Regions from separate parts of the Akkermansia sp. N21116 genome, predicted to be linked through region 1. Evidence: riboswitches for the same ligand, from Rfam matches in the RefSeq annotation. Region 1 holds a riboswitch; each other region holds the start of a gene.
The links. A riboswitch is a leader RNA that binds a small molecule or an ion and turns the genes downstream of it on or off. The one in region 1 is predicted to bind cobalamin.
Positions count from the first base shown of each region.

Region 2: it holds a riboswitch for cobalamin, as region 1 does, so the genes downstream of both, QET93_RS11605 (sirohydrochlorin cobaltochelatase) here and QET93_RS01305 (autotransporter outer membrane beta-barrel domain-containing protein) in region 1, are expected to answer to the same signal.
Region 3: it holds a riboswitch for cobalamin, as region 1 does, so the genes downstream of both, QET93_RS09170 (ribonucleoside triphosphate reductase) here and QET93_RS01305 (autotransporter outer membrane beta-barrel domain-containing protein) in region 1, are expected to answer to the same signal.
Region 4: it holds a riboswitch for cobalamin, as region 1 does, so the genes downstream of both, QET93_RS06575 (TonB-dependent receptor) here and QET93_RS01305 (autotransporter outer membrane beta-barrel domain-containing protein) in region 1, are expected to answer to the same signal.

Region 1 covers NZ_CP139035.1:331,524-335,030, forward strand. The annotation lists gene QET93_RS01295 (carbohydrate porin) at 1-402, opposite strand, end outside; gene QET93_RS01300 (metal-dependent transcriptional regulator) at 828-1,214, shown strand; cobalamin riboswitch at 1,409-1,559, shown strand; gene QET93_RS01305 (autotransporter outer membrane beta-barrel domain-containing protein) at 1,593-3,507, shown strand, end outside.
Region 2 covers NZ_CP139035.1:3,059,034-3,062,540, forward strand. The annotation lists gene QET93_RS11600 (alpha amylase C-terminal domain-containing protein) at 1-570, shown strand, start outside; cobalamin riboswitch at 669-870, shown strand; gene QET93_RS11605 (sirohydrochlorin cobaltochelatase) at 1,104-2,015, shown strand; gene cobI (precorrin-2 C(20)-methyltransferase) at 2,022-2,726, shown strand; gene QET93_RS11615 (hypothetical protein) at 2,723-3,507, shown strand, end outside.
Region 3 covers NZ_CP139035.1:2,371,951-2,375,457, reverse strand. The annotation lists gene QET93_RS09170 (ribonucleoside triphosphate reductase) at 1-1,450, opposite strand, end outside; cobalamin riboswitch at 1,658-1,837, opposite strand; gene QET93_RS09165 (hypothetical protein) at 2,023-3,150, opposite strand; gene QET93_RS09160 (hypothetical protein) at 3,210-3,507, opposite strand, start outside.
Region 4 covers NZ_CP139035.1:1,701,901-1,705,407, forward strand. The annotation lists gene QET93_RS06570 (polysaccharide deacetylase family protein) at 1-630, shown strand, start outside; cobalamin riboswitch at 712-844, shown strand; gene QET93_RS06575 (TonB-dependent receptor) at 907-2,955, shown strand; gene QET93_RS06580 (ABC transporter substrate-binding protein) at 3,136-3,507, shown strand, end outside.

The sequences.
Region 1 (3,507 bases):
CTCGCTCTTGATCCACGTGCCCTGGTGACGATCGGAAGAAATCAATTGCAAACCGGCTTGTGCGTGCAACTTATACCAGCTCTGGGAAGATGCGGTTTCCGGTGCTGAATGCTGCCCCCGGGTATACAGAAATGCCTGCTCCAGCACAAATTGCAACCTAGCCTTCTCGTAGGCGCTCTTGTGCAAATCCGTCAATGCCCTGGTCAATGCATCATTGGGTATGGGTGTACTCTCATCGCCATATTCATCTCCGAACAAATCAATGTCATTCAGAATGGAGCCTTTGCCTTCGACGAGGTCCTCCACTACCGGAGCGACGTCGGAAACGGCTGCCGATGCCAAGCCGACCATGCAAAGGCCGGAACAGGTCATCAGGGCGGGTATCAGGTAGCTAGTCTTCATAGTTCGTGCTGTTTCTTTGATAGTATTTGCCGCTTATGCTCCTCCTCCTCACGATCCACCCTTTGGATGGCTGACCCGGTTCCACCGCATCAGACCGAAAGCAGCAATTTCCCGGATTTCGCATGAGAAGGAGTCACGCAACACAGCAAAGTTAGCTTTGGCTAACATTTAGTCAACTCTTTTCCTCGCTCCCCTTTGAAACACCCTTGATCGCCCTTCTCTTTTCAAATACATAATACCATTATTATTAAATATTTATATGTAATCCATGCAGTAAAATTCTCCAGAAATAAAAATTAGTTCAATCTAATTTAAGACATTTGAAAGATCGGTTTCCATCGATATTCAGATGGATTTCAGAAGAAAAAATTGACTTCGAGTGTCTCGATCCCTAGTGTTGTTAGATAAACCTAACACTTGTTCTCATGCGCAAAAAAATCTCCACACTGGAACTGAGCAACAGCCTGGAAGACTATCTGGAAGCAATCCGCCACATTGAGCTGGAAAAAGGATGTGCCACGGTAGGAGATATATCCGACGCGTTGACCGTTACAAAACCTTCTGTTTCGCTTGCCATGAAACAACTAAAAGAACGGGGACTGGTGGCATACGAACAATACTGCCCCATCACGCTCACCCGGGAAGGCCGGAAACAAGCCGATCGCGTCATCTCTTGCCACAACATGGTGAAAGAATTTCTTATGAGCAAGATGGACATGGAAGAAGCGCGTGCGGATGAAGTTGCCTGTGGCATTGAGCATATCATGTCTCTGGAAGAAATTTCCCGGTTTCAATTCCTCTCCAGGAATTGACGGCAGCTGGATTGGAGGGCGTATTTGACATCCGCCAGATGAAGCCTGCGCATGGTTTAATCACAGGATATCACGGAAATTACCATTCTATTTCCCGGAAATAGTCCAGCATGATTCATATTCCCGCATATCACTCACAATCAGCAATATAATACATTCTCTACTTTAGGATTGTAACGGATGTCAAATCCGTTATCATGACATTCCTCTCTGGGAAGTCCGTCGCACGGACAGGGAATAGATGGGGAATCCGGTGCAAATCCGGAGCGGTACCGCCACTGTATGTGGGTTCCATGCCAAGGAATTCATGAAGCCAGATCGCCAGCCTGAGAGTTATTACTAACCGCCGGCGGGTTTTCCGGCAGTCTAGACCAAACCATGAATTATACTCCAGCGCTTCACTTGCTTGAAGCTCATCATGACGGGTTACCTTCCCTGAAAGGTAACGACGCATTTTCGTACCCATTCGGGAACGAACCGGCCTGCTCCTCCGGAATGCCCAGTCATTCCCGCCGCAGTGCCAGAACTATCCTCTGCGGACTAGCCCTGTCCCTTGCCGCTTCCGGCATGGTCGTGTCTGCCCATGCAGAAGATATCACCTCCCCGCTAGTAGTTGATGGAGCAGGAAATTATTCCTCTCCAATAACAGCTTACGGGTATACCCAACCCATCGGTACGATCAGTTCGACCATTTCGGCAACATCGTCCGCACATTATGCCTATGGGATCAGTGCCTCCAGTGCCATCAGTATTGATACCATCACGTCCAGTGCATCGATCAGTGCTTCAGTATCCGGGAACTACGCTTATGCCATCGCTACAACCTCGGGCGGGATCTCCATCCGGGATTCTATAGCCGGAGCCATCACCGCAAGCGTCAACAACGAAACTACCGGTGCCTCCGCGTACGGCTATGGAATTTACGCCAAATCCGGAGATATCGCCCTGGGAGGCATCCAGGCTAGCGGGAAAATCATCGTTGCCACCCCCCAACCGGAAAAGGCGGGCCGCCTCTACGGTATCTCCACCGAAAACGGCAGCATAGGTATTACCGGCTCCATCGACGGTACCGTCAAAGTGCTGGGCCATGGCACGACAGTTTACGGGCTGTGGGCTAAAACGGGAGATATCACCCTCGATTCCATCGGAAGTACGGGCAACATTGACGTCACGGGCAATTTCTCCTCATACGGCATGTATGCCAAAACCGGTTTAACTATCAAGAATGCCATTGCAGGAAATATCTCCGTCACATCGGAAACCGGCAATGTTGCCTATGCCTTGACGGCATTGAGCAATGACTCGACCATCCGCAGTAATCTTGTCATCGGATCCATCGCATCGACATCCAACATTTCCGTACAAACCGGGGGGTTTGAAGCCTGCGCTCTAAGCGCTTCCTATGGTTTCCTGGTCTTGGGGGACATCACCGTTGGCGATATGCCCGGTATCATCACCGTCAACAAACTGGGCAATATGGACGGCCATATTCATGTACAGTCCAAGAGCGAAGATATATCCAAGCGCCTTTCCGCCGTTGGTCTTGCCGCTCAATGGGGTATTATCACCGGAGACTTCGGGGCAGGCTCCAGTCTGACCGTTGAAAGTGCGGGAGCGGATGCTTTTGCCTTCTTCACGGGTAAAGACGGCGGCTCCATGGCTGTCAATACTATCGCGACACTGGAAATTGGATCCGTCAATGGCAACATTTCTACATCGGCAGTCTCCGGCATCTCCGGAGCCATATATTCCGAAAGCAGCGTCACCATGGGAAATCTCGGAATCAACGGTTCCATCACGGCTTCCTCCTCGGACAAAGCCGCCGCATATGCCATATATTCCCATGGGCGCCTTACAACTGGGAAACTTGACGGGACCATCCGGGCTACAACAGGAGGGGATTATTCTTTCGCAATTATGGGGCTTGGTATTACCACGGAAATTGGCGAACATGCCCAAATCTCCGCCACGGGAGCAGAGGGCTCCGACAAAGTTTATGCCTTGTTCAGCGGTTGTTACCAGCAAAATTTCGCTTCATCGGGCCAGATAATCGACGCAGCCAGCAGACAACTGAACATCTACAACCTGGCGGATATCCTGACACTCCACGCCGGTGCCCAAATTGACGGCATTGTCGAACTGGGAGGATCCGGCGACGGCCAGGATGCCATCAATCTCCTAGGAGGCACGACCGATTCCAAGGGTGTTTTCGACTACGACATCCGAACAACTATCAACATGGCTGAAAATCGTGGCGATACCGTTTCCTATGTTCGAATGGCTGTAGGAGCGG
Region 2 (3,507 bases), 770 kb from region 1:
AGCAAAGATCAGAAAAGCATCGTCGTCGACCGCGGCATCGCCCTGCACAAAATGATCCGCCTCGTTTCCCTCGCCGCCGGCGGTGAAGGCTGGCTCACCTTCATGGGCAATGAATTCGGCCACCCGGAATGGATCGACTTCCCTCGGGAAGGTAACAACTGGTCCTACCAATACTGCCGCCGCCAATGGTCGCTTGTCGACAATCCCTCTCTGAAATTCGACTTCCTCCGGGAATTCGATAAAGCCATGGTGCATATGGCGAAACAGAGTCGCCTGCTGACCGTTTCCAACGCCTACCCTCTCAACATCGACGAAACCAACCAGGTACTCGCCTTCCGCCGGGGCAAACTGATCTTCATCTTCAACTGGTCCGGCGACAAGGCCCTGCCCGACTATCTCCTGCCCGTTGATGAAGAAGGAGAATGGCGCATCATCCTTGACACCGATGACCTCCGCTTTGGCGGATTCGGGCGTCAGGATAACGCCATCCACCACTTCACCGCCAACGGTAAGCTCTCTCTCTACCTCCTTCCGCGCACCGCCATCGTCCTCCAGCGAACGGGAAGGTAAAAACATCTTTGCTCCGAATCATCACCAACCGTCTCAAATGGTTTTCATCATTTGAGACGGCTTTGTTTTTCCCGTAAAGAAGAAAATACCATCCAACACAGTTGACTTGGAGGCATGATTTCTCTATCACTTTCGCCAAGCAACGGGGAATTCCGTGAGAACCGGAAACAGTCGCGCTGCGGTATCGGGTTACGACTCTTCAAGGCGGTCACACGCTTAAGCCAGTCCCGCAAGGGGTGAAGGCGAAGAGAAGAAATGAAGCCCGGAGTCCGAATATCCGTTATGACCACATAGACTATTCAACGCATGATTGATCCAAACACTCTTCTGAAGAAGGGCTTACCTCCTTGTTTCGCCCTGTCGCCGTCACCCTGGGCACAGACTCTACCGCCATCGCTGACGAACCTTGCCGTTGTTGGTTAAGGGCTTTTGCAACCGACATTTTTTTGCTGGGTCTTCACCTCATGATTGAGGGGTTGCCTTGTCTGATTTCTTTATTCGTAAAACACCCGTTCTTTGAATCCCATTTTACCATGATCCTCCGCTTCTTCAAAACCCTTTGCATCCTCGCCACCGCCAGCCTTGGTACTTCCATGCTCCCCGCCCAGACTCCAATCGACCGGGACGGTCTCCTCATCGTCGCCTTCGGAACAAGCCATCAAAAAGCTTTGACGTCCTACACCAGTACGGAGAAAACACTCACAACCTGTTTCCCGGCAGATAAAACATCCTGGGCTTACACCTCCGACATCATCCGCCACAAGATCGCCAAAGAAGGCCGCCCTGTTCCGTCTATCCAGGAAAGCCTTAAAATGCTCTCGGACAAAGGCGTCAAAACCCTCTGCGTCCAGTCGCTCCACATGGCAGCCGGAGAAGAATTCTCCCAAATGGAACGCACGATTCAGCGTTATCTGGAGCACAATCCCGGGGCATTTGAAAAAGTTTTGATCGGTCGCCCCCTGCTGGAAAGCAACCGCGATATGCAGGAAGTGGTCACCGCCATCCTCACGGAGTTCCCTCAGGAACGCAAGGCAGACGAAGCCATTGTTCTGATGGGGCACGGTCAGAAGGAAGGCCGCGCCGACCTCGTGTTCGCTGCCGTGCAAACCGAGCTTCACCGGAAGGATCCCAAGGCATTCCTGGCCACAGTCGAAGGAACAACGGGGTTCGATTCCATCCTTGCCGAACTGAAGAAGCTCCAGAAACAGGGGCTCAAAACCGTATGGCTGGCACCTTTCATGATCGTTGCTGGCGACCACGCCACGAATGACCTCGCCGGAGACGAAGAAGACTCCTGGGCAAGCGTCCTGAAGAAGGAGGGCTTCGAAGTCAAATTGAACCTCAAGGGACTGGGCGAACTGCAAGGCATCCGTAATGTCTTTCTGCGCCACGCCCGCGAAACGACGGACAACATCCTGGTCGTCAAAAAAGGAATGAAAGAATAAACATCTATGCAACTCGGCACATTTTACGGCGTGGGCATCGGCCCCGGAAACCCAGAGTACCTGACGCTTCGTGCCGCAAGGGTTCTCGCGGAAGTAGACATCATCTTCACAGTAACGGGGCCCAACACGGAAACCAGCATTTCGTCCTCCGTTGTCGAATCGCTGGGAGCCATCAAGGGCACCATCGTCCCCCTGCTCTTCTCCATGTCGCGCGACAAGACGGATCGCGAGCTTCACATCGCTGCCAACGCCATGATTATTGCCCAACAGCTGGAGGAAGGCAAAAACTGTGCCTTTGCCACGCTGGGCGACGCCATGACCTACAGCACATTCGGATATATCCTCAAGTTGTTGCAGACACAAATGCCCGGATTGAAGACGGAGGTCGTACCGGGCATTACCTCGTATTGCACGCTCTCTTCACTCTCCCAAACGGTGCTTGTGGAAAATGGTGAAAGCCTGCGCGTCATCCCGGCATTCCGTGCGGAAATGGTCGATCAGCTCGACTTCCCGCCCAATTCAACCACGGTGCTGATGAAAACCTACCGGAGCCGCAATGCCCTCATCCGCAGGGTACTCAATGAACCCGGCACCCGGATCGTCTATGGCGAACGCCTTGGCATGCCCGGACAATTCATCTCCCACAATGGTGAAGAAATCCTGGAACGTCCCGAAGAATACCTCTCCCTGATGATGGTGAAAAAGGCATGAAAAAAGCCTCTCATCTACCCCCCTGGAAACGTCCGTGGCAGTGGTTCTGGCTCGTGCTGGCACTGGCTTCTTCGCTGGTTCTGATCCAGACGATGCCGTCCGGCAACAACATGAGGGGAGATGAAATGGACATGCCTTCGCCTGCCGCAGCATTCACAGCGGATTCTCCCAACGTCACCCCCAAAAGGCATGGAAAGGCGGCCTCCAATACCATCGCCACCCCTGCCTCCCCAAAAGCTGAAGGCAGTGAAGGCGGCATGATGAAGAAGCGGCACAGCACCTCTACTACCAACAAAGGATGGTGGAGCAAGGTCGAGCGCAAAGCCTCCGTTATTGGCAAGCTCCTGTTGATGGTGTCTATCGCCGCCATGGTCGGCAGCATTGCGGAAGCACGCAAGTGGCATTTGATTTTCGGCTACATCCTCGGGAGATTCTCGCGCCTGATGCGCCTGCCCGCCATCGTCAGCATCGCCATGCCCACTGCCCTGTATTCCAACACGGCAGCCAACAGCATGCTCGTCAGCAGCCATGCCGAAGGCAAAATCGAACACTCGACGCTGATTGCCGGCGGCATGGCCAATAGCTACCTCTCCTACCTGTCGCACTCCCTGCGCGTCATGTACCCGGTTCTCGGAGCCGTGGGCATCCCCGGCGCACTTTATTTTGGCGGTCAATTCAGCTTCGGCTTCCTCTTCATTCTGGGGGTTCTGCTCTGGCACAGACGCAGGATGGCCGGGAAATCGAATACGGATTCCGGTGAAGTGGGCACCACGGATAGCCA
Region 3 (3,507 bases), 1.5 Mb from region 1:
TGCGTTTTTTTTCCAGAGTGGATTTGGCCAGTTCCATGAGCAGGGAAAGGTGTTTGAAGAGGTTTTCCCTGTTTTGCTTGTAGAGGTAGCCGAGGCGGGCCAGGTTGATAGTGACGACGCCGATGGAGCCCGTCATTTCCGCAGAGCCGAACAGGCCTCCTCCGCGCTTGAGCAGTTCTCTCAGGTCGAGCTGCAGGCGGCAGCACATGGATCTTACGGCATCGGGTTTGTAGGCGCGTTCATCGGGAATTTTATTGCCGTTTTCGTCACGGGTATATTGACTGCCGATGAAGTTCTGGAAATAGGAAGAACCTATCTTGGCGGCATTTTCGAAGAGTAGGGGGACATTGGGGTTGTCCCAGTCGAAATCTTCCGTGATGTTGACGGTAGGGATGGGAAAGGTGAACGGTTGTCCGGTGCTGTCCCCTTCCGTGAGGACTTCGTAGAAAGCCTTGTTAATCAGGTCCATTTCCGGCTGGAAATGTTTGAACGTCATCTTCTCCGGAGATTCAGCCCCTCGTTCCCGGGCAAGAGCGTCAAGCCGGGGATCGTTGATTCCTTCAAGCAGGTGTTTACCTCCGCTGAAGGGGACTTGTTCGCGCAAGTCACGGGGTACCGTCCAGTCGATGGTTACATTGGTGAAGGGAGACTGTCCCCAGCGAGATGGCACGTTCAGGTTGTAAACGAATCCCCGTATGGCTTTTTTCAAGACCTGGAACGAGGGTTGATCTTTGAAGACATAGGGAGCCAGGAAGGTATCGAAGGAGCTGAAAGCCTGGGCTCCCGCCCATTCGCTTTGGAGGATTCCCAGGAAGTTTGCCATTTGTCCGAGAGCTTCCTTCAGATGTTTCGGGGGGCGGCTGTTCACTCGTGAACGGACGCCGTTGAACCCTTCGTTGAGAAGATTCCGCAGGCTCCAGCCGGCACAATAGCCTGTCAGACAGTCCAGATCGTGGATGTGGTAGTCACCGTTGCGATGGGCTGCTCCTTCCTCTTCCGAGTACACTTGGTCGAGCCAGTAATTGGCAATGACCTTGCCGGCGGTATTGTTGATCAGGCCGGCATTGGAATAGGTCGTGTTGGAGTTGGCCGCGATGCGCCAGTCCGTCCGTCCGATGTATTCTTCAACGGTTTGTTTGCAATCGACATAAGTATTGCCGTGGTAAATGCCTCCTATTTGTTCCCGCTGCATCTTGTGCAGGAAGCGGTAGGTGATAAAAGAACGAGCCGTCTCGAAACATCCGCACTTGAACAAGGTTCGTTCGATCAGATCCTGGACTTCTTCTACGGTTACGGATTCACGGGAACCCAGCGATGCGAGGACTCGGACATAGACGAAATCGTCATATTTTGTCCCGGAACTGTGGAAGGCTTTCCGGATTGCTTCCTCGATCTTGTATCCTTGGAAGCTCTCGGATTTACCGTTTCTTTTGATGATTGTGGAGACCATGCGGCGCAGATATTTGAAGGTGGCGTAAAAGACGCATCGCGCGGCATGTACACACGACATCCCCGGGAAGGGGATGGGGCGGGTACAAAAGAAAACAAATACAAAAAAGAATTGCGGAGGTGGGGATAGCTTGGAGGATCCATTCAGATTGCCTTTGCCGACCGGTTGCCGGAATTCCGATTCGTACGCGCATCCTTTCGCGAGATGGTGATACTATGGTTGCCCAGGTCGTCTTCTGGCTTCCGGTTCTTGACCATATTTTTCGGGATGAACTTCCCACTTCCTCTCGGGAGCAGTGTCCACTCCGGGATCAACCGGTTACAGCGGCGCGTCCGCGACGGATTTTCACCGTCTTCCGTTACCTGTGCTGGAACGGTTTCTACATCAATCAAGCGCGAGGATGCAAGAGAATTTTCTCATTTTGTATGTAAATATTATCATACATACAATATATTGTAGTCTATAGAGAAAACCTGACTTGAATTGTGTGAGGCGCATTTGGCGGTTTTATCGAAGTATGAACAACCGGATATTCGGGCGTAGGATAGGGATGAAAATCCGCTCCAAATGGGTCAACGCCTGTTCGGTACAGCAGAGTCCTCTTTCGATGGCGTCTTGAAAAAGAGAAGGGAAGGCTCCGTGTCCTCAATCGTTTTTATTATTTTTTGGATTTCGACGATTTTATCGAATTGCTTCTTCTGAGCATATTGGGCTTGTTGCTGGAGAATTGTTTTCAAATAAGCCTGCTTGATTTGTTCTCCCAGCTGCTCTTTCTGAATTGTGTAGGCCGTGGCAAGGCGGAGAACTTCCCGGGGAAGCTTTTCTTCCTTGACCGGAGAATCGGGAGATTTGACGATATCCTGGATCAGTGTAACGGTGGCGAAGTCCTGTTTCTTGACATATTTCTGCTGGAGTTTCTTGAGAGAGGCGATGTATTTGTTTCTCAGGATATCACTGCGAGAATGGAACATTTTTGAGAACTCCGGCATGAGCGGGAGTGAGGCCGCCGGTGGAACGGCATCGTTGTAGAAATTGACGTTGTTGATTTTCATCGTACCTTTCATGATATGAAAGTTTCCGAATGCTTGACCGAACTGGGCTCCAGTGAGAGCCGGATGTTTTGGATCCCAGTTTGTGATGGAACCAGTCAGTAAATCGTTGATGTAGATGGAAAGGGTATGTGCGGACAAATCGGAAACGATGCAAAATTTGATCCATTCGTCCGACTGAAGATCCTTGATTGTTAAACCGGTATCGATGGATTTGACATTTCCGGTTTCCTCTCCACCAAAGGAAACGGCTCCGTTGATCATGTTATAAAGGTAAAGCTTTCCTTTATTGTCAAATTGTAATTGAAGAGAATAGAAATTAGCGTTGTAGTTTTGACTATTGAAATAATGGTGATTATTCGAATACAAGCTCAGAATTGTTTTTCCGTTATTGTTATCGCAGGAGAGGTTTTTCACGTCGAAACTGACTGTGAAATTGGAGGGGAAATCGGTAATTTTTTCGGCAAACGGTACCCTGCCAGCACCAAAAGAGGCATAGTCGTCACCGGGATTGTATCTGAATAGCGCATACCATTTGGTAGCTTTAATTTGAGCCCCGTCCGGTGTGTATTTCCATGAATAAACGGGTGTGGCTGCCTCGGATATTGCTATGGCAAAGAGGAAAATAAATAGGAGGGGGAGTCGATTCATGGATAAACGATTTATGGTTGATCTATTTTTGAAGAAAACGTTTTATGGACGACCAATAGTCATTTTTTCTTTATTGTCATAAAGAGTTCAGTGGGAGATGTTTCCTCGATTGTTTTTATTATTTTTTGGATTTCGACGATTTTATCGAATTGCTTCTTCTGAGCATATTGGGCTTGTTGCTGGAGAATTGTTTTCAAATAAGCCTGCTTGATTTGTTCTCCCAGCTGCTCTTTCTGAATTGTGTAGGCCGTGGCAAGGTGGAGTACTTCCCGGGGAAGCTTTTCTTCCTTGACCGGAGAATCGGGAGATTTGACGATATTCTGGATCAGTGTAACGGTAGCGAAGTCCTGTTTCTTG
Region 4 (3,507 bases), 1.4 Mb from region 1:
TGGCTGCAGGCCAATTTTAATGTACCGATTGAATTCTACTGTTATCCCGGAGGGTATCATACGCCGGAAATGATCGAAAAACTGCCGACATACGGTTACGTGGGCGCTGTGACAGTCGTCCAGAGGAAGACCTTGCATGAAACGGACAATTGGCAGATTCCCCGTTACGTCGTATTTGGCAACAATCCGAGGATTTTTGCCAATGCCGTGACGTTCCATCCTTTGGGAGAATCGGGGGCTTCGGGGGTATCCGATTCCGGGGCAGGAAGCATATCGGTTGCCTCCATGTCTTCCTCATTGCTTCCTCCTCCTATGCAAACTGTTCAGCCTACTGCCAATGCCGTGATTGCGGATCTAGCTCCCGTCATATCGATTGATTTGAGTAATGAACGGGATGTAAATCCGGACTCTATTGTGATGATGATCAATGGATTGGGTAAAGTTCCCGCTTCCTATGATCCCGTCCGGAAAATGTATTCCTGGAAAGCGAACCGTCCGTTCCGTGTCGATACCGTGACCGTATTCGTATCCTGGAAAACCTTTTCTTCTTCCCAGCCTCAGAGTGTCCGGTGGCAATTCGGTGTGTCGGAACCCAAGTCTCATTATGTGCCGGCAAATGTTGTAAAGTGACACTCTCTTCAATTTGGTGTTGACCTTAGGAACAAAATTGTGTTGATTGCGGGCATGGGTTCGCCATGGAGCGGATCACAGACTTCTATGGAAGCCCGTGGCACGGGCAGGCAATAGATGGGGAATACCGGTGAAAATCCGGAGCTGTACCGCAACTGTAAACGGAAGCATGCTTTCGCAAGCCAGAAAACCAGCCATGGGAGTTGTCCTATTTGACCGGCGAAGTACCGGTTTTAAGGCGTTACAACTATGATATGCTATAGAAAAGCACTCGAAATGGGTGCTATTGCTGTCGGTCTGGCCCTTGTGGCTTCAGGCCAAGTCTCTCTCGGAGCGAATGCTGACAATCAGTCGGCAACCCAGCCAGCCGGTGCTCAGGAGCAGAAAACTGTACCTGCCCAGACTGTCGCCGTCTTACCGGAAATGACTGTTTCCTCCCACTATGTAGGAGTGCCATACACGTCTTCCGGCGTCTCTGTGAGTATTATTGATCCGAAGGCTTTCGAAGAACGCGGGATTGAAACTCTTTCCGGTGCTCTTGCCCGCACTCCTGGCGTGTATATGCTGGAAGACGGCAGTGTTGGTCAGCGTGGATCCATGGGATACATGACTGTTCGCGGTGTTAATTTGGCTGGCGGTACATCTTTGATGATCGACGGCATGCGCGTATCCGATGTGCGTAATGCCATGTCGTACGACAGTCTTGGTTCCGGCCCTGGACAACTTTATGGCCAGGGTAGCCTCTTTGACTTGGGTGGCGCGGAACTTGTCAAAGGACCTCAAGGGGCCGTCTACGGCAACAACTCGTATGCCGGCGTTTTGGCTCTTTCTACACCGGAAGGATCGGGCAAACCCTCCCTTTCCATTTTCAACGAGGCCGGTTCTTTTGGTTCCTATACGGGAACGGTGACGTCTCAGGGCAAAATCAAAAAACTGGGTTATTTTGTAGGAGTCGGTTTTGAAACGACCGAAAACGATCTTCATTATTTGGGGGCTTCCGGTCCTTATGCCTACCCCAATCCGGGACAAGCCAATAATTACGGTGATTTTCGCCAATGGCAGGAAGCTCTGCGCCTGACCTATGATATTAACAAGGACAACAAGTTGAGCTTGACCTACCGCCGGATGGATTCGCAATTGGACAATCCGAGTTTAGTTTATGGAGCAACAGGTTCGACTGTTGAGCGCGACCGTTTCGATATGCGCAGCAACTTGTTGACTGCAACGTTGGATTCCAACATCAACAAGATCTGGTCGACTACCTTCATGATGGGGTACTATGACCGCCATTTTAAGGATAACCTGATCGACGGAAACTCCTGGACGGATCACAGCAAGTTTCAGATGGAATGGCGTAATGCATTGACGTGGAATAGGGAATGGAAAACAATCCTTGGCATGGCCTGGGATCGTACGGATTACAACTGTTTGAATAATTACGTCGATATCGACGAAATGGAGAGCAATCTCGCCTGGTTTGCCGAACAGATGTGGTCTCCGACCCGTTATCTGGATTTCAGTGCCGTCGGCCGTTTGGAACACAGCACCATCTGGAACAACAATGCTACATGGCGTTTTGCCGGATCATGGAAAGTAAACGGCCGTGAAGATTCTCCGACTCGAATTTTCGGTTCCGTTGGTTCCGGTTTCCGCGCTCCTTCCGAATGGGAACGCTACGCGAACTGCAATATAGGAGGCTGGTCGTATATCGGCAACCCTGATTTGAAAATTTCCCGTTCCCTTGGCGGCGATCTGGGCATTGAACAGCGTCTCGTCAAGAACCATTACCTGACGGTTACCGGTTTCTGGACGCGTATTAATGACATGATCAATCCCAAAACGGGTTATACGACTCCCGGCGACTATTCTACCGCCTTCTCCACATGGGAAAATACAAGTCATGGCACGATGACTGGGGTGGAAACTTCCCTGCGCGGGGAATTCAGCTGCGCCTGGAAACCCGGCTACACCCTTGGCTACACCTACGTGATGCCCAAGGATAATGATGGCAAACAGCTTCTCGGGACGGCTCGCAATACGGTCAGCGGTGAAATCCATGTTTCACCTCTGGAACGCCTGACTACCGGTCTTGGTATTTTGTCCGCCAGCAACCGTTGCGATACATCGACATCGGGCGGCAAGTATCTGGATGATTATGTAACGCTGCGTTGGTTTGTCCGTTATAAAGTGACGGACAACATGACTCTGCATTTCCGTGTGGAAAACCTTCTCAACGAGAAATACATCGTGACGAACGACTACAACTTCGGTGCCTTGCAGGCCCGTGGAATCGGGGTGTTCGGCGGTGTTACCCTTGAGTTCTAAAGATCGTTTCTTCATATTGTTGTTGAATTGCTGAAAAGGTCCATCCCTGTCGGGAATCCTCATGTTCGGTAGGCGAAGACCGGACGGAAGATTCTTCTGCGGGGATGGATTCTTTTTTCTGATGGATGAACGGCGGTTTTTCCCGCATGATATCTCCCGATGCTCAAGTGGTTGTCAATCATGGCTGCGGCATTTGCCGCCGTATTCCTGGCAGGAGTATGGTGGTTGTCGCGCGATGTAAGGGAAGGACTGGATACGGGGAAGATGACCATGGCTTCGGGACGCGATGGCATGCCCGCGTATTTTGAAGGATTTGTCGGGCGTTGGAATCGGGAGGTTGCCCATTGGCTTTCTTCGGAAGTTGAACGATTGAAGAGGGAAGGAGGGGATCCGGGGGAACTTGATTTGTTGAAAAAGCGGACCCTGTCGGGTGATTTTTTACAGATACTCCCCTCTTCGTCACTGCCGGGAGGACTCGTTTGGCAGGATGGTATGGACCAGCCGGATATTGGTGATCCGAGAGCCATGAAAGGCGGTGAAATCGATATTTGG